Thiocapsa bogorovii: one gene and its partner. The main gene of each other region encodes a partner of the protein of the gene in region 2 in a complex. Links are inferred from orthologs where the notes say so. Each region holds a gene or a part of one and is shown on either strand. Other genes may lie near its edges. The genes, in order: moaE and moaD.

What was found.
Region 1: the proteins of moaD (region 2) and moaE are in contact, whole or in part, in a crystal structure (PDB 1FMA), measured with the Escherichia coli proteins. The link is inferred for Thiocapsa bogorovii from one-to-one orthologs.

The regions. Positions count from the first base shown.
Region 1 is NZ_CP089309.1:2,735,903-2,743,614, forward strand. Bases 4,675-7,659 are described here. They hold moaE (molybdopterin synthase catalytic subunit MoaE), read right to left. Parts: upstream 6,410-7,659; coding sequence 5,939-6,409; downstream 4,675-5,938. Other genes in these bases: LT988_RS12380 (urease accessory protein UreF), read left to right, coding at 4,675-5,101; ureG (urease accessory protein UreG), read left to right, coding at 5,112-5,726; LT988_RS12395 (hypothetical protein), read left to right, coding at 6,646-7,071; LT988_RS12400 (hypothetical protein), read left to right, coding at 7,121-7,375; LT988_RS12405 (NnrU family protein), read right to left, coding at 7,383-7,659. Also shown: mgtE (magnesium transporter), read right to left, coding at 261-1,673; LT988_RS12365 (GNAT family N-acetyltransferase), read left to right, coding at 2,033-2,629; LT988_RS12370 (phosphatase PAP2 family protein), read left to right, coding at 2,647-3,864; urease accessory protein UreE, read left to right, coding at 3,973-4,431; more of LT988_RS12380, read left to right, coding at 4,415-4,674; more of LT988_RS12405, read right to left, coding at 7,660-7,712. UniProt on the Escherichia coli protein: Converts molybdopterin precursor Z to molybdopterin. This requires the incorporation of two sulfur atoms into precursor Z to generate a dithiolene group. The sulfur is provided by MoaD.
Region 2 is NZ_CP089309.1:5,142,975-5,159,712, forward strand. The notes cover bases 5,437-8,314. They hold moaD (molybdopterin converting factor subunit 1), read right to left. Parts: upstream 7,064-8,314; coding sequence 6,809-7,063; downstream 5,437-6,808. Other genes in these bases: ilvC (ketol-acid reductoisomerase), read left to right, coding at 5,437-6,027; LT988_RS22950 (molybdopterin molybdotransferase MoeA), read right to left, coding at 7,161-8,314. Outside these bases: LT988_RS22920 (proline--tRNA ligase), read right to left, coding at 1-1,028; LT988_RS22925 (PilZ domain-containing protein), read left to right, coding at 1,297-2,325; LT988_RS22930 (acetolactate synthase 3 large subunit), read left to right, coding at 2,466-4,253; ilvN (acetolactate synthase small subunit), read left to right, coding at 4,285-4,776; more of ilvC, read left to right, coding at 5,011-5,436; more of LT988_RS22950, read right to left, coding at 8,315-8,411; moaB (molybdenum cofactor biosynthesis protein B), read right to left, coding at 8,414-8,944; LT988_RS22960 (hypothetical protein), read left to right, coding at 9,021-9,182; LT988_RS22965 (CBS domain-containing protein), read right to left, coding at 9,380-10,018; LT988_RS22970 (hypothetical protein), read right to left, coding at 10,102-10,584; LT988_RS22975 (HPP family protein), read left to right, coding at 11,043-11,582; LT988_RS22980 (nitrous oxide-stimulated promoter family protein), read left to right, coding at 11,662-12,039; LT988_RS22985 (NnrS family protein), read right to left, coding at 12,063-13,244; excinuclease ABC subunit UvrC, read left to right, coding at 13,634-15,517; pgsA (CDP-diacylglycerol--glycerol-3-phosphate 3-phosphatidyltransferase), read left to right, coding at 15,521-16,096; LT988_RS23005 (hypothetical protein), read right to left, coding at 16,438-16,738. UniProt on the Escherichia coli protein: Involved in sulfur transfer in the conversion of molybdopterin precursor Z to molybdopterin.

The DNA of each region.
Region 1 (7,712 bases), 2.4 Mb from region 2 along the record:
GTAGGTACCGAGCGGCGCAATGGAGATCGTGGGCCGAGATGCGTGGGGGCCCGCGAGGGCCGGAGCAGCGATACCGACTGCCAAAGCGCAGCCGGAAGCGAGTCGAAAAATGGTCATAATCGACATGAGACGGAGATCCTCGTTGGGTGAAAATCCCCGATTATCGCGATCAGGTATGACCGCACTGCGTCAATACGATGACGATTTTGCTTCCTTCGGCGACATCCCGAGGGCCGGACGCCGATCACCGCAGGCGCCCGTCAGAGATAGAGCAGCGAGGCCACCAGGAAGAACACCAGGACCGCAATGATGTCGTTGCCGGTGGTAATGAAGATGCCCGTGGCCATCGCCGGATCGATCCGAAAGTGGTGGAGGATCAGCGGAACGGCCGCACCCATGGTCACGGCGAGGAGTGTTACCACCGTCAAGGCCACGCCTGCGGTCAGCGCCAAGCGTATCGGATCGGCAACACCCACCAAGGGCCCCACGACGAGCACGATCCCGGCGAGGATCAGCGCAGCGATCGACCCGTTCAGCAAGGCGCCGAGCATCTCCTTGACGAGACGCCATGGCAGATCGCCGATCCAGAGGGTGCCGGTCGCAAGGCCCTGGATGGCAACGGTCGCGGCCTGAATACCCGCGTTGCCGGCCATCGACATCACGATCGGGATGAAGCTCGCAAGGATGGCCGCGGCAGCGATCTCCGCCTCGTAGGAGCTGATGATGCTGCCCGAGACGAGCGCACCGACCAGCCCGGCGAGCAACCAGGGGAGGCGGTTCTTCACGATGCCGAGCACCGGGTCGTCGGCTCGCGCGTCGGGGGAGACACCGCTCAGCAGGCGCACGTCTTCGTCGGCCTCGTCGCGGACCACGCGCTGCAGCTCGTCCGCGGTGATGCGTCCAAGCAGTCGGCCGTCGGCATCCACCACCGGTACCGTGATGAGGTCGTTCTCCCGGGTGACGCGCACGACCTCTTCTTGATCCATGTCCGAGCTGACGGCTACGAGATCGGTGCGCATCACCCGGTCCACCTGCGCATCGCTCGGGCGCAGCAGCAGGTCGCGAAGCTTCAGATAGCCGAGGAGCTTGCGGTCTGCATCCACGACATACACCGCCGAGAGTTTCTTGATCAGATCGGCGCGACGGCGCACCTCGGCCACGACCTGCCCGACGCTCCAGTCAGGCGGCACCGCAACCAGCTTGCGAGTCATGATGCTGCCGGCGGAGTCTTCCTGATACGCCTTGAGCTCGCGGACGGCATCGGCATCGCGCAGTTGCGGGATGAGCCGCTCCTGGACCTCTTCGGGGAGCTCGGTCAGGACCTGAACCACCTCCTCTGCGTCCCGGCCGTCAAGGATCTCGGCGAGGCGCTCGATCGTGGCGTCTTCGAGCAAGACCGCGCGAAAATCGCTGTTGAGTCCAGCAATCACCTTTGCGGCCGGTCCGGCCGGCAAGACCAAAAACAGCTTGCGCGCGCGTTTCAAGGGAAGCTGCACGAGCAACTCGACGATGTCGCGCGGGTGCCAGGTTCGCAACAGACGGCGAATCTCGTCGCGCTCGCCTGCCTTGATCATGCGCCCGATGGCCTTGACCACGGGGCGGTTGACGTCAAGGGACTCGCCCGGACGGCCGCGGATCCAACGCAGCCGAGGCGCTTCAGTGTTCACTGTCATGGCTGAGGCGGTCCCGGGTAGGATGGCTGATCTGAAGTTCCGAAGGCTCGAAATCGGCCGGAGTGTGGCAACACCGGCGGATCAAATCAAATCCGGCCGAGGTGTACCGAGCACACATGGGTTTTTCAGAACGCAGGGTACGTCCCGCGCGCGCCGAGACAAGGCGCGCCGACAAGGCGTAGCGGTCACTCCGGCGCGGATGCGCAACGCCGGCTAGGCGTGCGCGGGGCGTGCAATGCATCGGAAAACGCAGGTGCGCTCGGTATATCATGCCGCATCGAAGGTGTCGCCCGGGCCGGCACGCGCGATTGCCGACGCGGAGCCGGTCATAGCCACAAGTGGCGGAAGGAGGGTTCTCAATGTCCGAGTTGCATGTCGAGTGCCGCACGGGAGCGGATCTGATCGCCGACTTGCCGGCGCTGGCTCGCCTGCGCATCCGTGTCTTCCGTGAGTACCCCTATCTCTACGAGGGTGACGCGGAATACGAAGAGCGCTATCTGCGGACCTATGCCGAGGCACCGGACGGACTCGTCGTACTGGTGCGCGACGGCGCTCGGGTGGTGGGTGCCTCGAGCGCTCTGCCGCTTGCGGCCGAGCCCCCGAATGTGGTCGAGCCCTTCAGGACGCACGGCTATGCGCCCGAGCGGATCTTCTACTACGGCGAATCGGTCCTGCTGCCGGAGTACCGAGGGCTAGGGCTCGGCCGGCGCTTTTTCGACGAGCGCGAGGCCCATACCCGCAGACTCGGCCGATTCGACTTCGCCTGTTTCTGCGCCGTGGAGCGACCCACCGACCACCCGCGACGTCCAGCGGATTATCGCCCGCTCGACGGCCTTTGGGAGAAACAGGGCTTCGTGAAACAACCGCAGTTGCGCACGACCTTCTCCTGGCGCGATCTCGACGAGACCGAAGAAACGCCTAAACCGATGGTGTTCTGGCTCAAGCGCCTTGACTGAGACACAAGACAGGACCCATGTCCCAAACCACCGCACCTCGTCGGGATTGGATCCCGCAAGGCATTGCCTTGGCCCTGATCGCCTTGCTCGGCACCCTGCCCTTTTGGCTGACCGATCTGGACATTCAGGCCGCCGCGCTCTTCTATCACCCGGAGGCGGACGACCCTTGGTACGAGGCTCAAGCACCGCTGTGGTCCTTCCTCTATGTCGCCTCGCCGCTCTTGACCGGCTTCGTCATGCTCGGCGGACTGCTGGTTCTCGGTGCCGGGGCGGTCTGGAAGTCGTTCAGGCAGCTGCGCTGCTACGCGATCCTGTTGATCGCCGCGACCGTGCTGGGACCCGGTCTGATCGTCAACGGTGTCTTCAAGGACAACTGGGGGCGGCCAAGGCCGCACCAGATCGAGCAGCTCGGCGGAACACGCGACTATATTCCTCCGCTCGCGATCTCCGAGCACGGCGACGGAAAGTCCTTCCCCTGCGGGCACAGCTCGATCGGCTACATGCTCGGTGTCTTCTTCATCATTTGGCGCAGACGCAGGCCGGTGCTCGCCTGGACGGCGCTGGCCGGCTCGCTCGCCTTCGGCACCCTGCTCGGGATCGGGCGGATCGCGGCGGGCGATCACTTCCTCTCGGACGTGATCTGGTCAGGGGTTATCGCCTACGGGATTGCCTGGGGGCTTTACTATTTCGTCCTGCGCATCCCGCGGCGCGAGGCCGCCGAGGCGGCGGCACCGCCCTCGCCGATGCCCGAGTTGCGACGTCCGAAGCTCACGGCGGTGATCTATATGCTCGTCGCAGCCCTGATGATCGGGGCCATGCTGTTGGCCACACCGCTGAAGAACGTCCAGATCCAATGGGTCCGGCCGGGCGATTTCGATCCGCCGCCCAAGGTCCTTCGCCTGGTCGCCGATCAGGCTTACGTGATCCTCTTCTGGCCGGGCGGGGCGCACCGCACGGCCGAGATGCGCTTGGAGGCGCGCGGATTCGGGCTGCCCTGGAGCAAGGTCGAATCCGAAGTCACCAATGACCACCGGATGCTGACCTATCGGATCAGCCATCAGGGGATCTTCACCGAGAAGGACACCAAAATCGTCATGGGGATCGTCGCGAACGACTGGGATCGGGTCGAGGTTCGGATCGACTCCGGCGACATCCGGCTCCATCCCTCTCAGGACCCGCTTCCCGAGCTCGACCTGCAGACGGGAGACGGCGAGGTGATCCGAGTCGACCCCTGAGCGGCGAGTTGCGCAGATACCGAGCACACGTTTTACCGACCGACAACCACCTGCGAGGATCGCAGTCTTGACCACAAACGGGGCGAAGCCGTGCCGCAAACCGAACCCTTGATCCGCTTCATCCGCACGACCGCCGCGGACATCCCGGCGGACGTGACCCTCACGCTCACGTTGGAGCAGCGGACTCGCTGTCGGCTGCGCGTCATGCTCGACGACGGTCGGGAGGCCGGACTCTTCCTGCCGCGGGGCACCGTTCTGCATCATGGGGACGCGCTGATCGCCGAAGACGGATTGGTCGCACGCATCATCGCGGCACCCGAGCCTCTTTCGCGGGTCGAGAGCGCAGACCCGTTGCTGCTCGCGCGCGCCTGTTATCACCTCGGCAACCGACATGTCCCTCTGCAGATCGACCCCGGGCGCCTCAGCTACCGACAAGATCAGGTCCTCGACGAGATGGTGCGCGGTCTCGGTCTCGAGGTCAGCCTCGTGGATGCCGGATTCGAGCCCGAGTCCGGTGCCTACGGCGGTCAGGGTGCGGATCATTCCGGCCATGCACACGAGCACTGAGGGGGCCCTGCCCTTATTGCGCCTGCTGCACCTGGTCAGCCCCTCGCTGCCCGTCGGCGGCTTCACCTACTCGCAGGGCATCGAATGGGCGGTGGAGAACGGTTGGATCCGCGATGCCGACGACCTGGAGGCATGGATGGCCCACCAACTGCGGAGCGCCCTTCCTGACCTGGACCTCCCGCTCTTGGTGCGGATGCAGGCTGCGACGCTTGAGCGCGATCAAGCGGTGATGTCCGGTTGGGTGGACATCCTTTTAGCCGGTCGAGAAACGGCCGAGCTGCGGCGCGAGGAGTCGGACCGCGGACGCGCGCTCGCCGATCTGATCATCGCCTGGGGGCTGGAAGACGCGCTCGCGTGGAAACCGCAGCTCGCCCGGAGTCAGACCGCCGGCTTCGCCTTCGCGGCGGCATCATGGCGGATCGAGCCGCGCGACGCGGCGACGGGCTATGCCTGGAGCTGGCTCGAGAATCTCGTCCTGGCCGGGATCAAGCTTGTACCCTTGGGACAGACGCGCGGCCAACAGACTCTGGCGCGCCTGGCAACGCTCATCCCGAGCGCCGTCGTTGCGGCCCTAGAGGTCGCGGACGAGGAGATCGGCACCTCGACACCGGCCCTCGCGATCGCGAGCTCCGCTCACGAGACCCAATACACTCGCTTGTTTCGTTCCTGAAGGAGACACCATGGTCGATGCAACACCCCTGCGCGTCGGTGTCGGCGGTCCCGTCGGCTCCGGCAAGACAGCCCTGCTGGATGCGCTTTGCAAGGCGCTGCGAGACCGCTACCAGTTGGCGGTGGTCACTAACGACATCTATACGCGCGAAGACGCCGAGTTCCTGATCCGTTCGCAAGCCCTGCCGGTCGAGCGCATCGTCGGCGTGGAAACCGGCGGCTGTCCGCATACCGCCATTCGCGAGGACGCATCGATGAACCTGGCAGCGGTGGAGGATCTGCAGATCCGCTTCCCGGATCTCGATCTCGTCTTCATCGAGAGCGGCGGCGATAACCTCGCCGCGACCTTCAGCCCGGAGCTCGCGGATCTGACCATCTATGTGATCGACGTCGCCGAGGGCGAGAAGATCCCGCGCAAGGGTGGGCCCGGCATCACCCGCTCGGACCTCCTCGTCATCAACAAGATCGATCTGGCGCCCTACGTAGGCGCATCGCTGGAGGTTATGGAGCGCGACTCCAAACGCATGCGCGGCGAGCGGCCGTTCGTCTTCACGAATCTGCGCACCGGCGAGGGACTTGAGCGGGTTCTCGACTTCATCGAGCATCAAGGGATGCTCGGGGCTTAAACCGCGCCCGGCGCAATGTGCGATATTTTTGGATGGGATCAGCCCCGGCGGACTTTGCAACCGCTGGAGTCGGCGCGGTTTAAGATATTAAAAAATACATTGTTTTAAACCGCATCATTCTACGGGCTGTCGACGCGCCATGGGTTAGGTTGACGTCCGAGAAGAAGCATTTCGACTGCGCATGCCCGGAAGAAGGGCGAATTCACTCGCCCCTACGGATCGGTGGATCCCTCCGCCCAGCGCCGTGCCGCTTCATCGTCCGTCACGCGTGCATCGACCCACCGTTCGCCCTGCGCGGTTTGCTCCTTCTTCCAAAAGGGCGCGCGGGTCTTGAGGTAGTCGATCAGAAACTCGCAGGCACGAAAGGCCTCGCCGCGGTGCCGACTGCTGACACCCACGAACACGATCGGATCCTGCGGCCTCAGTTCGCCGACCCGATGCAGGATGCTGATGTCCTCAAGATCCCAGCGTTGCGCGGCCTCCTCGGCGATCGCGCCGAGTGCCTTCTCGGTCATCCCCGGATAGTGCTCCAGGGTCATGGCGGCCACCTCGACACCTTCGTTGATGTCGCGCATCAAGCCGACAAAGGTGACCACGGCGCCGACCTGCGGCTTGCCGCGGGAGAGAATTTTTTGCTCCTCCGCAATGTCGAACAGATCGCGTTGAACTCGAATGCGTTGCATGTCCGGTTTCTCCGACGCTGGTCACCGGGGCTCGTCCGCGGCCTTAACGGTCCACTCGGCAGGGGTATCCGCGGGATTCTATACTTCTGAAGGCAAACGTTTGGCCCGGACCCTCACCGGTTTTTGCTCCGGGTGGGGCGTCGCCCCCGCGGAGGAAACTGCTCAGCGGCGAATCATGCTTGATAGCGTCATCCGAGTCCCTGTTTCGGTCGACCATCCACCAAGAGGAAACGACGATGAACTGGAAAGAACAACTCGACAAAGCGGTTGCTGCGGTGAAAGAGGCCGCTACCAGCGAGAACGCACGGGATATCGCGGGGAGGGCAAAATCGGCGGCCATCGGTCTGGTCGACAAGGTCAAGACCGGCGCGGTCGATGCCGCCGATGCCTTCGTCGAGGCCAATCGTGATCCCTCCGCGCTTTCGGTGCGCTTCCTGAACGCCGACCTGACCGTGCTCTCGCCCGCGGAGGGCATCTCGATCACCAGACCGGATGCGGCCACCCTTGTGGTCGACGATGGTACGGGGAATGGCCTTGTCATCAACGCGGGGGCCGATCCCGCCTATGTTGCCGAGACCATTGGAACCGTCGCCAGGCTGAGCGGCAATACCTTCGACTTGGGTCAGGAAGACGGTATCAACGTCGTCGTGACCAAATTCTGATCGGTCCGAGTCGCGAGGCGCCGAAGCGCCTCGCGATGATCATTCAACGATGCCTCCGCTCATCTCGCGAATCGCCGGGTGGCCCCGCCGTGTCATCCACTGGCTCTGTAGCGGGCGAGCCGACTACGCCGCCTTCCAGAGGCGCAAATCGACACGGGCCCACCGCGCACGACGCACGCTCTGTCTGTTTGTCTGGAGCGGTGCCGCCATCTTGATGCTGCTTTGCCCGAGCCCGGGCTGTATCGCGACCTTCATCCTGATCGCGACGTTCGTGAGCTTCTCGCTCTTGGACGAACATGCTTAATCCTCGGTTACCCGATCGGTGCCACGCCCATCAGGACCTTGTGCAGCCAGAACATGAAGAGGAAATAGAGCCCGATGCCGCCGATGATCGCAATCGCGTCGTTCACCTGGTTGGGAGGCGCGCCGTAGACGGTCGGGGTTGTGCGGCGCTTCAGCGAGATCCGGTCGGCGACCGCCCAGGCGAGGAAGGTTCCGAACAACAGGACGTCGGGGAGCGTTCCGTTGGCCAGCAGATGGGCCGTCGCCCAGATCTTCACCGCGAGCAACATCGGATGCTTGGTCGCGGACTGGATCCGACCGGGAAGATAGGCAGCCAACAGCAGCGGAAAGACCGGCAC
Region 2 (16,738 bases):
AGATCCTTCGGTCCCAGCGATCCGGGGCCCGCGCCGATCGCCTCGCGGATCTCGGCCTCGCTCGCCATGCGAAGCGGCGCCGCGACCGAGGGAAGCTTCTCGGCCTTGAGTGCGTTGAGCTCGTGATCGCCGCGCACCAGCAGAGCGATCAGAGTGGACCCACTCTCTGCGGAGGCGGCGACGACCAGGGTCTTGACCGTACGCTCGATCGGCTGAGAGAACTGCTCGACCAGATCCGCGATGGTGCGTGCGTCGGGCGTGTCGACCAGGCGCACGGTCTCCTGCGGGGCCGGGGCGACTTTGGCCAAGGCGAGGGCCTCGGCCAGCTCGACGTTGGCCGCATAGTCGCTGCTGTCGGAGAAGGCAATGGCGTCTTCGCCCGAGTCCGCCAGGACATGGAACTCGTGCGAGGCGTTGCCGCCGATGCTGCCGGTGTCGGCTAGGACCGGGCGGAAATCGAGTCCGCACCGACTGAAGATGCGGCTGTAGGCCGCGTGCATCTGCCGGTAGGTGTCTTCGAGCGATGCATCGTCGAGATGGAAGGAATAGGCATCCTTCATCAGGAATTCGCGCGCGCGCATCACGCCGAAGCGCGGGCGGATCTCGTCGCGAAACTTGGTCTGGATCTGATAGAAGTTGATCGGGAGCTGCTTGTAGCTCTTCAGCTCGTTGCGGGCGAGGTCCGTGATGATCTCCTCGTGCGTCGGGCCGAAACAGAAGTCGCGCTGGTGGCGGTCGCGCAGACGCAGCAGCTCGGGGCCATAATGGTCCCAACGGCCGGATTCCTGCCACAGCTCAGCCGGTTGCACCGCGGGCATGGAAACCTCCAGGGCACCGGCGCGGTCCATTTCGTCACGGACGATGCCTTCGACCTTGCGTAGAACCCGCAGCCCCATCGGCAGCCACGTGTAGAGCCCGGCGGCCAGCTTGCGGATCATGCCGGCACGCAGCATCAGGCGATGACTGGCGATCTCCGCGTCGGACGGGGTCTCTTTGAGGGTCTGTATCGGGAACTGAGAGGTGCGCATCGGGAGGGATTTCGGCGGCGTAAAGGCGCGAAGTGTATTGTTCAAACAGTGTCGAAACAACCGCGTCATGCCGATCCCGGCGGGACTGCGGCGCAAGTCCGGTCGATCGGCGGGTTCGCGGGATGTCGGATCCCTCTCTATACTTGCCGAATCCGCTGTAGGCTGGCGCTGGACAATCCATAGCTCAATTCAGCCGAAATCCGAATCGGGTTTGGCACCCGCGGGAGCCGAGCGCGAGATGACAACGGGAGTGGATGATTCGAGTCGCATGCAGACGACGCCCTCCGAAAACCGGCGCACCCAACGACGCATCACCGTGCGCATCCCGATCCAGGTCTATTTGCCCGGCACGGATCAACCCATCACCGCCATGAACCAGGATATCTCCTGGGGTGGGGCGCAGTTTGTCGCGGTCTTGCCGGTCGAGGCCCTGTCCGGCACGCTGCGCCTGGTTTTCCCCTGGCGAGGGCGCGACAGGGTTGCGATCGAAGCGCGGGTGGTGCGAGCGCAGCGTCTGGAAGCCGGCCACTTTCAGGTCGCGGTTCGTTTTGCGAGCCTCTCGCCGAGGAGTCAGTCCAGGCTGGAGAAACTGCTGCAGATGCTCGACGTGGCGGACGGGGCGGCCGAGTCGCCACCGGCCCCGCTTGTGCGCGAGCTCGAGGTTGCGGTCGACGAGGTCGGCGCCATGCGCGAGATGCTCGAACAGATCGGATCCGGGCGCCTGAGCATCACCGTGTTCGAGGCCTATCAAGCGGGTCAAAGCATCCGCTTGGCGATTCGTGGTGCTGACGCCCTGCCGAGCCTTCGCTTGAGAGCCCGCGTGCTCGAGGTCTCGCGGGTGAAGGTCGAAGGGTTCGCCCAATCGGAGCTCTTTGCGCTTGCGCTCGGATTCGAGCATCCGCCGACTGCGATCACGGCCTTCGTGGAGCTGCTGATCGCACAGCTCCCGCCGGTCTGGAAAGACCCGGAATCCAGCTTCGCGGGTGCTCCGGATTGGCTGCGCGCCATGCATTTGGCCAGACCGACGGAGGATCTCGCCCTCGGCGATCAACAAAGTGATATCTCTGTCCTCGAGTCGCGCTATCCCGACGTCTTGAGGAGTCTCGCGTGGGCTTGGGGAGACCCGGAAGCATTCGACCTGGCGTTCCAAGACCTGACGTTGGGCGACCGCGTCGAGCCGGGTGGTTGGCCCGAGGATGCATGGGACGAGCTGGGTCTTCTCCAGGATGTTCACGACAGCGCCTACGGACCCCCTGCGACCCGGCTGAGTTCGCTGCGACCGACGCGTTGTCGTTGAGTCGGTGCGGCGACCGGGCGCCTCGGGCGCGCTTCGATCCGCGCCGTGCCTCGGTTCGGCGCCTTGCTTGACCGGTCGCGTCGATCGCGGTACCTTCGACCGCTTTTCAACCCTGTTGGGACTGATCGGAGGTCACCGAGGTGGCACTGTCTGAAGCGCAATCCGTAGGGGCTGAGTCGAAACGGCCGGAGCGGAGGGGTGTTGAGCTGAGCGGGGCCGAGATCGTCGTCCAAGCGCTCGCAGACGAGGGCGTCGAGTTTGTCTTCGGCTATCCCGGCGGCGCCGTGCTGCACATCTACGACGCCCTGTTTCGCCAGGAGTCCGTCAAACACATCCTCGTGCGTCACGAGCAGGGCGCCTCCCACGCGGCCGACGGTTTCGCGCGCGCAACCGGCAAGTGCGGCGTTTGTCTGGTGACGTCCGGCCCCGGTGCAACCAACGCGGTCACCGGGATCGCGACGGCGTATATGGACTCCATCCCGATGGTGATCCTGACGGGTCAGGTGCCGACACCCGTCATCGGCAGCGATGCCTTCCAGGAGGTCGATACTGTCGGTATCACCCGACCCTGCGTGAAGCACAACTTCCTGGTCAAGGACGTGCGCGAGCTCGCCGTGACCATCCGCAAGGCCTTCTATATCGCGATGAGCGGTCGGCCGGGACCTGTGGTCGTCGACATTCCCAAGGACGTCACGGACCCGAACATCAAGATCCCGTACGACTATCCCCGCGACGTCAAGATGCGTTCTTACAATCCGGTGCTCAAAGGGCATCCGGGGCAGATCCGCAAGGCCGTCGATCTGATCCTTCATGCCAAGCGACCTGTCTTCTACACCGGCGGCGGAGTGGTGCTCGGCGAGGCATCGGCGCAGCTGACGGATTTCGTCCGCACAACCGGTTTTCCCGTCACCAGCACCTTGATGGGGCTCGGCGCCTATCCGATGACCGATCCCCAGTTTATCGGCATGCTCGGGATGCACGGCACCTACGAGGCCAACATGGCGATGCACGAGACCGACGTCTTGATCGCCATCGGCGCGCGCTTCGATGATCGGGTCACCGGCAAGATCGAGCACTTCTGCCCGCATGCGAAGATCATCCATGTCGACGTCGATCCCTCCTCGATCTCCAAGAACGTGAAGGTCCATGTTCCGATCGTGGGGCAGGTGGCGAACGTGCTGTCCGACATGCTCAAGCTCTATCGCGAGCTGGCCCCGCGCTCCGACGAGCAACCTGTTGCCGATTGGTGGGCCAAGATCGCGGAGTGGCGTGGCGTGGATTGTCTGCAATACGACCGCAACAGCGCCGCCATCAAGCCGCAGTTCGCGGTCGAAACGCTCTACAAGGTGACCGACGGGGATCTTTATCTGACCTCGGATGTCGGGCAGCATCAGATGTTTGCCGCCCAGTTTTATCCCTTCGACAAGCCGCGGCGTTGGATCAACTCGGGTGGCCTGGGGACCATGGGCTTCGGTCTCCCGGCGGCGATGGGGGTGCAGTTGGCGTTTCCGGATGCGCAGGTTGCCTGCATCTCCGGGGAGGCGAGTATCCTCATGTGCATCCAGGAGCTTGCCACCTGTCTGCAGTACGGGTTGCCCGTGAAGGTAATCCTGCTCAACAACGGCTACATGGGGATGGTGCGTCAGTGGCAGGAGTTCTTCTACGAGAGCCGCTACTCGAACTCCTATGTCGATGCCCTGCCGGACTTCGTGAAGCTCGCCGAGAGCTTTGGGCACGTCGGCATGCGTGTCGACCGCCCGGCCGATCTGGAGGCCGCGATGACCGAGGCGTTCGCGATGAAGAATCGCCTCGTGTTCATGGACGTCATCGTGGATCCGACCGAGAACGTCTACCCGATGATCGCCGCCGGCAAGGGCCATCACGAGATGCACCTGGCCCCGAGTCTATCGGATCGCGAGTTGGCTTAGATCGCGTCCCGAGCGAAAGAGATCTTAAGACATGAGACACATCATTGCCGTGCTGCTGGAGAACGAGGCGGGTGCACTCTCGCGCGTCGCCGGGCTCTTCTCGGCCCGTGGCTACAACATCGAATCACTGACCGTTGCTCCGACAGACGATCCGACCCTCTCGCGGATGACCCTGGTGACCACGGGCAACGACGATGTGGTCGAGCAGATCAAGAAGCAATTGAACAAGCTGATCGACACCGTAAAGCTGCTCGACCTCTCCGAGGGTCCGCACATCGAGCGCGAGATGATGATGATCAAGGTGCGCGCCGAGCGGCAGGACCGCGAGGAACTCAAGCGCCTGACCGAGATTTTCCGTGCCAAGATCATCGATGTGACCGATACGAGCTATGTCATCGAGTTGACGGGGGCATCCAAGAAGCTCGACGCCTTCATCGGCGCCGTGCCTGAGGGGCTCATCGTCGAGGTTGTCCGCTCGGGGCCCACCGGCATCTCGCGCGGCGACAAGGGTCTCACCATTTAAACCGCGTCCGTGTTCGACCCAGGGTGAGAGATGAGCCGGTTTCCCGTGAATCGGGTCTGTCGCCTGTCCTTAGCCTTTGTGGCGGACGCGGTTTAAATCTTTACTTTTTTGGGATTGAGCTGCTTGCGCGGTTGCGGTTCGCTTTAACGAATCGGACCTGACTGAGTGCCTGAAGGCCGTGCGTAGACCGATCCGCCTCATTGATCTCCAGCTGAAGGATTCACTCCAATGACCATCAACGTGTATTACGACAAAGACGCCGATCTCTCTCTCATCCAGGGTAAGCAGGTCGCGATCATCGGTTACGGCTCGCAGGGTCATGCCCATGCCAATAACCTCAAGGATTCCGGCGTGTCGGTTGTGGTCGGTTTACGGCCCGGTTCGGCCTCTGCGGCCAAGGCGGCCAATGCCGGGCTCGAGGTCCGCTCGATTGAAGAAGCAGTGAAGGGTGCAGACGTGGTGATGATCCTGGCGCCCGACGAGCATCAGGCCGCCCTGTATCGCGAGCAGGTTGCACCCAACATCAAGCAGGGCGCGGCGCTCGCCTTCGCCCATGGCTTCAACGTTCATTTCGGCCAGATCACGCCCCGCGAGGATCTCGACGTCATCATGATCGCGCCCAAGGGTCCGGGGCATCTGGTGCGCTCCACCTACACCCAAGGCGGCGGCGTGCCCAGCCTGATCGCGGTCCATCAGGATGCAACCGGTCAGGCCCGCGACATCGCGCTGGCCTACGCTTCGGCCAACGGCGGCGGGCGAGCCGGCATCATCGAGACCAACTTCCGCGAAGAGTGCGAGACCGATCTTTTCGGCGAGCAGGTCGTGCTCTGCGGCGGGTTGACCTCGCTGATCAAGGCCGGTTTCGAGACCCTGGTCGAGGCCGGTTATGCGCCCGAGATGGCCTACTTCGAGTGCCTGCACGAGGTCAAGCTGATCGTCGACCTCATCTACGAGGGCGGCATCGCCAATATGCGCTACTCGATCTCCAATACGGCCGAATACGGTGATCTGACGCGCGGTCCGCGGATCATCACCGACGAGACCAAGGCAGAGATGAAGCGCATCCTCGGCGAGATCCAAAACGGTCAGTTCGCCAAGGAATTCATCCTCGAAAACCAGGCCGGCGCGGCGTCGATGAAGGCCATGCGCCGACTCGGCGAAGAGCATCAGATCGAAGAAGTCGGCGAGCGGCTACGCGACATGATGCCCTGGATCCGGGAGAAGAAACTGGTCGACAAATCCCGCAACTGATCGACTCTGCTCTTGCTTGGTTTCGGGATCCGATCAGTCGGATCCCGAAACAGACGAAAGGCCATGCCCCCGCTGGGTGCATGGCCTTTTTGAATCACGTCGATATTGTTTTCCTGTGTGTATCCCGGACTCGCCTGTAGCGGTTCCTTCAATATGCGCTCGCTTCGGTTCGTGAAATCATCAATTCTGTGCGTTCACCGAAAGCCTCGGTGCACCGTTCCGACCGCTCATCGCCGATGCATGATCGCTGTCGACGGGATCTATCCGTGTTTGGCTCGGAAGATAGGTCGACGGCAACGCCATCCCGAGCATACATCCATAGAAAAACGACCACCCCGCCATCGCACCGAACAACTGATACGTGTACGTCATGACACTGCTCCTATCGAGCGACGCGATCGTAAGGACGCCTTTTCGTCGCTTGCTCTCGGCCGCGATCGGCAGGTCGAGCGGTGGAAGCTGTCCCGGTTGATGGGGCGATCGACTCTGACTCCGCTGTTCCTGTCCCTGTGACTAGAGCGTACGTCAGCGAGAGGAATGCAATCGGGACCGAGGTCTCGTTTCCGATGGGGACTTCGCTGTCGGGCGGGACCTCCGACCGATGCACATGGGTCTGAAGAAAAGTGCACGAATCGAGCGCTTGACGCAGCGGACACTCATGCAGAGGCCCTTCGAGCCGAGGGTTCCGGGCGCGACAGGCGGAGCACCGACATCACAGGGGCAATCGAACACACTACGCCCCGTACGATCGATCAGTTCATGTTGATCCGGCGTGCGCGCTCTATCCGCCGGTGACCGGCGGGAAAAGTGCGATCTCGTCGCCGTCTTTGATCCGCGTGTCCGGCCGAGCGATCTCTTGATTCACTGCGACCAGTACGGATTCGCTTTCGCCCAATGCCGTCGACCAGGGCTCGCCGCGCGCGCGCAGGTGTGAGAGGAGAGCCGCAACGGATTCGATGTTTTGCGAGACATCCATGTGCTCCCGCGCCAGTCCAAGGCGCTCTCTGAGCCGAGCGAAATACAGGATATCGATCATGTTGTCGTCCGATGCTAAACCGCGTCTGGGGCGGCCTGCGCAGTTGTTGGATTGGATCGGCTACGGCTGAAACCAGGCGTACCGCGGCAGACGCGGTTCAGCCGAAGAGACCTTTGAACGGGAGGAAGTCCACGAGATCGCCTTTGCGGATCACACGTCCCTCCGGGATTTCGACCAGACCGTCCGCCCAAGCGACGGAGGAGAGTACGGCGGACGAGCGGCTTGGGAAGACCGAAAGCTCCGGATTGCCGTCTTCGGCGGTCTGAATGCGCGCACGGTGAAACTCCCTGCGCGTGTCCGGGCGTGACCAGTCGAATCCGGCGCGCACCTGGAGGGTGAAAGGGGCGAGATCCCCGGCGATACCTTGCTGCCGTCTGATCACCGGGATGCCGAAGAGACAAAAGGTCACGAACAGCGAGACCGGGTTACCTGGACTGCCGATGAAGGGCGTAGTGCCGATCCGACCGAAGGCCAGCGGCTTGCCGGGGCGGATCGCGATGGTCCAAAGCTCGAGCGTGCCCACACGCTCGAGCGCGGTCTTGATGTGATCTTCTTCGCCGACCGAGACGCCGCCGCTGCCGACGATCAGATCGGCCTGTGCTGCTCCGTTCAGCAACGCCTGCTCAGTGGCTGACAGGGTGTCCTCGACGATGCCCAGATCCACAACGTCGCAGTCGAGTTGGTCCAGCAACCCGAACAGCGTGAAGCGGTTGGAGTTGTAGATCTGCCCGGGACCGAGCGCTTCACCCGGCATCACCAACTCGTCGCCGCTTGAGAAGACGGCGACGCGCAGACGTCGATACACGCGGATCCGCGCGGCGCCGACCGAGGCGGCCAGCCCCAGATGCTGGGGCGCAAGACGAGTGCCCGCGGCGATGACCTCGGCGCCGGTACGGATGTCCTCGCCGAGACGGCGGATGTTCGCGTTGGCTTTGCAGTCGAGCGGGACTTGGACCCAGCCCTCCTTGGCCTCGCAACTCTCCTGGACGACGACGGTGTCGCACCCTTCCGGGACCGGCGCACCCGTGAAGATACGCGCCGCCGTGCCGGGTTCGAGAGCGGTCCCGGTGGCGCCGGCGGGGATCCGCTGAGCCACGCGCAGGCGCCCGCCGGCGGGCGCCAGATCCGCATGACGAATCGCATAGCCGTCCATCGCGCTGTTGTCCCAGGCGGGGACGTCGATCGTGCTCGTGACCGGCTCGACCAGCACGCGTCCGAGACCCTCGGCGATCGCGACGGTTTCGGTCCCGTCGACGGGTTCGACACGTGCGAGCAGGCGTTGGAGTGCCTGTTCCTTGGTCAGCGCCGCACGTTCGGGCGGGTCGTAACCGCAAGGATCCATGCTCATTATCAGCGCTCCAGCAAGCGCGGCATGAGCTGCGCGAAGTTGCACGGCTGCGTGCGGCTGTCCAGCTGCGCCAGCAGGATGCGATCCCAGGCGGTTCGGCAGGCACCGCTAGACCCCGGCAAGCAAAAGATGAAAGTCCCGTTGGCGAGTCCGCCGAGTGCGCGTGACTGTAAGGTAGAGGTGCCGATCTCCTCGAGCGAAAAGCTCCGGAACAGCTCGCCGAAACCCTCCAGCGGCTTGTCCAGCAGGGGCGCAACGGCTTCGGGCGTGCTGTCTCGACCGGTGACGCCGGTACCTCCGGTGCTCAGGACAACCTGAATCTCGGGGTCGGCAATCCATTCGGAGAAGACCGCGCGTAACCGGTAGATGTCGTCCGGGACGATCCGCTTGGCCATGACCCGGTGTCCGGCCGCCTCGGCGCGCTCAACCAAGAGTCGTCCCGAGGTGTCGCTGTCTTCGGTTCGACTGTCCGAAACGGTCAGAACGGCGATCTTTAGGGGCAGAAATTCTTGGTTTTTGAAGTGCTCGGGCATAGCATTGTCCTGTGCGGCGTGTCGTGATTGTCGCTCTGTATCCGGTCTTGTTGCATTGTATTCGGATGACACCTTCATGATCAGCACCGGAACATTGATGCTCTGCAAGGCGCTCCTGACCGCGGGAGCAATCATGGGCTTCCTGCTTCGGGAGCTCTGGTTGTTGCGTCGGATGAAACGCGAGGACAAGGCGCGCAAGGAAGAGCCGCCGGGCGCGTCCGGCACGACCGACCGTTGAGTGAAGCGCTGGATATGGCGACATCTTTCGCCCCCCGAGATCCGTCCGAAGACCCTCGCGAGGGCCTTCGCACGGCGCTGGTCGATCGTTCACGACTCCGGCCTGTCGCCGCATCCCGTCCCGAAGAGTGCCGATTGTAGCGTGCATGCGAGCTGGCGACCTTCGCAGAAATCCGGAGGTCGCGCCAGCGCCCCGCATCAAAACGACTGGACCTCGAGTTGGCAGGCAGCGAGAAAATCCTTGCGCATCAGGAGCCCCATCAGACGGTCACGATCGTCTACGACCGGCATGCTGCGCCCGCCGTGGTTCCTGAACGCGGACATGATCTCCGAGAAACCGGCGAGCTCGGTCACGGTCACCGCCGGGGCCGTCATCATCGTGCTTGTCGGCGTTTCGTGACAGCATTCGGCGAGACGGTCGTGGTGTTCGAACAATCGGGGAAGCAGCTCCAAAAAGCTATCCGCCCCGAGTCGCTTGAGAATATCCGTCTCGGTCAGGATCCCGCTGACCCGTCCGCCGTCTGCGACCACCGGAAGCGCCTTCACGCCTTGCCGCACGAAGAGTCCGGCCGCTTGCTCAAGCGGTGTCGTCGGATGCAGCGGTTGGATCGGCGAGCGCATGAGATTCCTCGCACACATGCGGCTGTTCATGCGCTCCACGGCGTGGGCATGAGCGAGGTGATAGATGGTTCTGAAGTCCGTCGTCGTGATGTCGATGTAACCGGGGATTTCCCGCATCGCATCCAGGATATCGGCGTCCGAAAGCGCGAGCTCCAGGATCTCGTCGATGCTGTCGTCGTCGGGTTCGTGAAAGGGACGAAGATGGTTCTCTGTCATCTGATGACCCCCGAATGATCGGCTTCATCGCCGCAGGCGTGGCTCATTAAGCGTCGATCATGCTCAAGTCGCCTTGAGACAGGTCAATCCGGTGACCTCCTGCGATGTTCGAGCGCTGGGCTTGGCGCCGGTTCGGACCGGGCGGCGTCCATTCCCAGCACCTGCCGGAGAAGCTGTCGCGAGCGTTCGGCGATCGAGGTCTGCGAGAGGTCCCGCTCCGCAAACAAGAGGTCTCGAGCAGCCCGCCGATCCTGGTAGATGACCTGCTCAGGCGTCGGGTTGAAGGGCTGCTCCAGGCTGATTCGGGCGATCCGTCCAAGATTCACACCGCGACCGTCGTCGAGCAGGATCAGGTGCGGTGCGAGACCCCGCACCGGGTCCGGTTGAGGAAACTCCAGGATGTCGAGCAGGATGTAGGGCTGTCCGGTCTGGCGAATCCCGAGTTGGATCTGGGTCGGCTCGAGCTCGACGAGAAAGATGGTCTGTCCCACGGCGCCGCGCAAGCGTTCGATTTGCCCCGCGTACGCGGAACTCGGCCAAATGTGTCCGGCGACGTCTTCGTTCATCGATCAATCGCCGCGCGGCTGTTCCGCTCGCGGCGGGGCAACCCGACGCCGCCGATTGATGGCGTCATCCGCACGGCCACGGTGCGGATCGCGCACCTCCGAGGTCGCCGTAAGTCCGTCGATGCGCAAGCGAAATCAGAGGCGGATGGTCGCCCCAGTGTCAAGTGAAGATAATCCACGATACGTTGCCTCGATGCGCCCTCGTCGCTTGGGAATTGGCGGTTCCAGGACCACGAGTCAACAGTTGGGTTGAAACCTCTCATGGGCGCGAGGCGACCCGATCGTGGCTTCGATGGTCAGGCTTGATATGGGTCAAGGTCCTCGTCGCGCCTCGAGATTCAAATCCGGGTCATCGGGTTCCCGCGGTTGTGGACCAGGTCGTACGCGCTCGCGATCCGCACCGCAGTCACATCGACATACCCGGTACGCAAGCCAACCGGAGGCATGCTTTGAGCCTGATGGCCTACGTCCGAAAGATGCGCGGGACCACCCGCGGAAGTCCGCCGCGGGTGAGCGATCAGGAGGTCTTCTGGTCCTGGATCGGCGCCTTTCTCGGGATCGGTCTGGTCGGTTGGGTCCATCAGGCGTTCTTCTCGGAGATCGACCTCACGCTCACCATCGGCTCGCTCGGTGCATCCGCGGTCCTGCTCTACGGGGCGCCGCGCAGTCCATTGGCCCAGCCTCGCAATCTGGTCGGCGGTCACGTCATCTCGGCGCTGGTCGGCGTGACCAGCTGGAAGTTGCTTTCTGCAGACCCCTGGCTGGCCCAATCGGTGGCCGTGGCGACGGCCATCGCGCTGATGCATCTGAGCAAGACCCTACACCCGCCGGGCGGCGCAACCGCGTTGATTGCCGTGATCGGCTCCGACGAGATTCATGCGATGGGCTATGACTACGTGCTGATTCCGGCAACACTCGGACCGCTGCTCCTCTTGGCGGTAGCCCTCCTCGTGAACAACATCCCGGCAACACGTCGTTATCCGGAGAACTGGATATGAGAGGATCCGGGTCGCGTCTTGCGAGGGATTTCGGGATTGATTGCAAGACCCGCTTCTAATCCGAATCCGAGGATAGCCAATGCTGTTCGGCCGTCGCATTACGCGCGAGAAGAGGACCATCGCCGCCATGATGGCGATCTACTGCCGGGATCATCACCCGGGCCACGAGGGACGATGCGCCGAGTGCGTCGCGATGCTCGATTACGCGCATCGCCGTCTCGACACCTGCCCTTTCCAGGAAGAAAAGCCGGCCTGCAATCTCTGCGAGGTGCACTGCTACAGCGCCCTGATGCGCGAGCGGGTCCGCGATGTGATGCGCTATTCGGGCCCGCGCATGCTATGGCCTCATCCGATCCTGAGTCTCGGGCACATCCTCGACAAGTTCCGTCCCGCGCCGACGTTGACGAAGACGCGTGCACGGATCGACGAGGCCCGATCGGACAGATCGTCCGAGTGATGCACGAGTGTCCCGAAGCCGCCTCAGCCGGGTCGCCCGTCCGGTCGGGGCGCGAACAACATGGGTGCATGAACCCATAGAAAGAGTCCGAAAGCGAGGATCCAGCAGAGCCCCGCGCTCATCAGCCAAACGTGGTAACCGGCCGGGTAGATGAGCGGTGCGAGACCGCGCAGGCCGGCGGCGAGGTTGATGAGTATGAAGGCAACGACAGTCAGGCGAGCGGCCTGCATCACACGTCCCGTGTGGCCGACGGCCACGCGAGCCATCATCCCGAGCGTCACCACGCCGATCGCCCCGATGGTCAGGGTGTGCAATGCGCCGCGAGCGGGCAGGGTGGTGAAGGCGGGGAGTCCGTCCAGGATCAGGCCGACCGCAAGCCAGAGTAGACCCACATAAAGCACCGTCAACATGGGGGTTGTCCAGATCCGTCGGTCGTACCAGCCGGCGATCCGCACCAGAAGCACCAGGCCCAACGCGATCGCGAAGGCGCCCGCCTGAGGTCCGTAGGGTTGGATGAGGTCCGCGCACAGGAGTGCCGCGGCAAGGAGGAAGGTCAGCCGCTCGACGAACGGAAAGCTGTGCGGTTTGGCGCCGGTGATCCCGCGTTCGATGAAGAAGGGCATCACCCGGCCCGAGACCAGCAGCATCGTCAGGATAACCACGTCGAGCATCAGACGATGACCTCGCGCCGCTCCGCCCGGAAGGAAGCCGAGCACATCCAGATGGACCAGCGCGCTCGCGAGTGTCATGCCGGCGAACAGCAGCAGAAAGACGCGGTTCACCGGGTTGGGGCCGAACCACAGCGGCCGTCGCAGTGCGAAAGCCAGCACCGGGAAGAAGGCAACATCCGTCAGCGCGACCACCAAGGGCGGCAGCCCGAGCCAGGGCATCAGGCGCCCGGCCAGCCAGAGCGCCACCAACCCCGCGAGTGCCGGGCCGGTCGGTGTGTCCATGCCGCTCCAGTTGCGCACGGCGGTCAGCAGAAAACCGGCAATGACTGCCGCCAGATAACCGAACAGCATCTCGTGAGCGTGCCAGGCCGGCCCTGCGAGATAGCCGGGCTGAGGAAACCGCCCCGTCAACATCGCGAGCCAGACCAGAACAGACAGAAGGGCGGCGATCCCGGCGGCCAGGAAGAAGGGCCGGAAGCCGAGCGCAAGCACGCTGATCGGTCTCTTGGTCTTTGTAAGCGAATCGACGCGCATCGGGGTGGTTGTCCTTGTCGGTGGTCGGCGCAAGCTGGAGCGAGTGCGTGGGTTGAACCGGCGTCCGGGCGTCGCGGGGTCATGGTGTGCTGTCGCAACAAGGCACCGTAGCGATGGCCTGTCGGTGCGTCCTTGACGTGGGTCAAGATGATGCGCCGGCCCGGGGGTGAGGCGAGGAGGTCTTGTCGTGACTCCGGCCATCGCGGCTGTGGCGCAAAGCGCCACCAGGCATGCGTGTCACCGCAGAGCGGGTGTCAAGAGCTGATGGATGAGGGCAGGGGCGGTCCCCTGAGCGAGGTCTGCGCGTGATCGGTTCGGGACGACGTCGCGCGGTAACCCCTCGGCGTTTGGTCTGGATCGGCATCGGTCATTTGCGCTCTAATCCGGCCATGAACGACACCACCGCGAACGAATCGACTGCCGCTCCGGATGCAGAGGACGGTCGGCTCGGGCTCGACGCCCCGGCGCGAGCCCTCCTCGAACGCATCCCCCAAAGCCCCGGCGTCTACAGGATGCTCGATGCCGATGGCACCGTGCTCTATGTCGGCAAGGCCAAGAACCTCAAGCGCCGGGTCTCGAGCTATTTCAGTCGGGCACTGACACGTCGTCTTCAGGTGATGGTGAGCCAGATCGCCGACATCGAGGTCACGGTGACCCGCACCGAGGGCGAGGCGTTGCTGCTCGAGAGCAACCTCATCAAGTCCTTGCGCCCGCGTTTCAACGTCCTGCTGCGCGACGACAAGAGCTATCCCTTCATCTACCTCAGCACGCAAGACGACTTTCCGAGACTCGCCTTCTATCGAGGGCCGCGCAAATCCAAAGGCCGCCTCTTTGGCCCCTATCCGAGCGCCTGGGCCGTGCGCGAGACCCTTCAGCTGCTGCAGAAGCTGTTCCCGGTGCGCCAGTGCGAAGACAGCTTCTTCAACAACCGCTCCCGACCCTGTCTGCAATATCAGATCAAACGCTGCAGCGGCCCTTGTGTCGGACTGGTTAGCCGCGAGGAATACGCCGAGGACGTTGCCCACACCATCCAGTTCCTCGACGGGCGCGCCGAGGAGGCGATCGCCGATCTCGGACGCGGCATGGAGCAGGCCGCCGCCGCGCTCGAGTTCGAGCGCGCCGCCGTCCTGCGTGACCAGATCGCGACCCTGAGCCGCATCCAGCAGCGCCAATACGTGAGCGGGGAGGGTGGCGACCTCGACATCATCGCCTGCGCCCAAGCGGGCGGGACGAGCTGCGTACAGGTCTTCTTTATCCGGTCCGGGCGCAACCTCGGCAACAAGGCCTTCTTTCCGAAGACACCCGACGACACCGACGATGCGACCCTCCTGGCCGGATTCCTGGCCCAATTCTATGCCGACAAGCAGATCCCCCCCGAGCTGGTGGTCAGCGTCGAGCCGGAGGAGCGCGTGCTCTTGGAGACGGCGCTCTCGCAACGCGCCGAGCGGCGCGTGCACATCAAATGGCGAGTGCGTGCCGAGCGTGCCCGCTGGCTCGAGATGGCTCGCGGCAATGCCGAGGTCGCGCTCAAGTCGAGGCTCGGCAGCCAGGCCGGTTACGGGCGCCGCATCGAGGCACTGCGCGATGCGCTGGATCTACCCGAGCGGCCCCAGCGCATGGAGTGCTTCGACATCAGTCACACCCAAGGCGAGCGCACCGTCGCCTCGTGTGTGGTCTTCGACGGCGAAGGGCCGCGCAAGTCCGATTACCGACGCTTCAATATTGAGGGCATCACCCCCGGCGACGACTACGCGGCGCTCCACCAGGCCCTAACACGGCGCTATACCCGGGTCAAGCAGGGCGAGTACCCGATCCCGGATATCCTCTTCATCGACGGCGGACGCGGCCAGATCCGCTCGGTCGGCGATGCGCTCCAAGAGCTCGGTATCGCCGGCGTACAGGTCGTGGGCATTTCGAAGGGGCCTGATCGTCGCCCCGGAACCGAGCTACTTTGGTTGTTGGACGTGGAGTCGCCGCTTATACTGCCGAGCGATTCCCCCGCCATGCATCTGGTTGAGCAGATCCGCGACGAGGCCCATCGATTCGCCATCACCGGTCATCGGCAGCGCCGTGCCAAGGCACGCACGACCTCGACGCTGGAAGGGCTCGCCGGGATCGGGCCGCGTCGTCGCCAGCGTCTTCTGAAGCAGTTCGGCGGCATCCGCGGTCTGGCCCGTGCAGGGGTCGAGGACATTGCCTGCGTGGACGGCATCGGCCGACAATTGGCACAACAGATCTACGACGCCTTTCACGAGGAGGCCGCGGGGCCCTGACGTATGTGGAATATCCCCAACCTTCTGACGATGCTCCGGATTGTCCTGATCCCGGTGTTCGTCGTCGTGTTCTATATCGAGGCACATTGGGCGCCCTATGTCGCCGCCGCGATCTTCGGCGCCGCTGCCTTGACGGACTGGCTGGACGGCTATCTCGCACGTCTCTGGGAGCAGACCTCGCCGCTCGGCGCCTTCCTCGACCCGGTCGCCGACAAGTTGATGGTCGCGGTCGCGCTCGTCCTGCTGGTCCAATACGACCCGCGCGTCCTTCTGGCGCTCCCGGCGATCGTGATCATCGGACGCGAGATCACGGTCTCCGCGCTCCGCGAGTGGATGGCCGAGATCGGCGCGCGCGCCAAGGTCGCCGTCTCGATGACAGGCAAGATCAAGACCACGGCACAAATGATCTCGATCGTGCTTCTGATCCTGCGCGAGACCGTCTTCGGACCCTGGGTCTATGAGTTGGGCGTCGTCCTACTCTACGTCGCGGCAGTCCTGACACTCTGGTCGATGGTGCTCTATCTGCGCGCGGCGTGGCCGAGCCTGTCCGGTCAGGTCGATGTCGATGGGCGCGATTGAAGCCCGTTGGGATCGGGTTCGGAGCGATCAGCGCCCCAGTGTCTCCAGCGTCCCTTCGCACCGCGGGAGGAGCCACATCCGGGGGTTGACAGCATCAAGAAAGGCACTAGAATACGCGGCTCCAAAGCGGGAATAGCTCAGTGGTAGAGCACAACCTTGCCAAGGTTGGGGTCGCGAGTTCGAATCTCGTTTCCCGCTCCAAATGATTCAAGACTTTAGAAGCCGGCTTCGCGCCGGCTTTTGTCTGTCTGCCCAAACGGTGCCCATAATTTTTGGCGACGAGATCGGGGTCACGGCCTTCGGCGACCACGATCTCGAATTCGAATCCTGCCCGTCAGCGCCTATTTCGTGACCCTGTTGTCTCGGGACGCGACGGATCGGGCGAGCCAATTCCGCGTTCCCTCCAGGTCGAGCAGATAGCGATCAAGAGTCTCGTGCTCCACCCAAGACGGCATCAGGGGCTGGAACTTGCTCAGGCGATAGCCCGGAAGGTTCCGACTGATGTCCTGCCAACGCTCGGTATCTTCCCGGAACCCGACACTGCCGCGTTGCCCCAATGCGTCGCTGAAACGTCGGCCGTCGACACCCTCGCCGCGAACGCGCACCGGAACATTGTCCGCGTTGATCTTCCAGTCCGGTTCG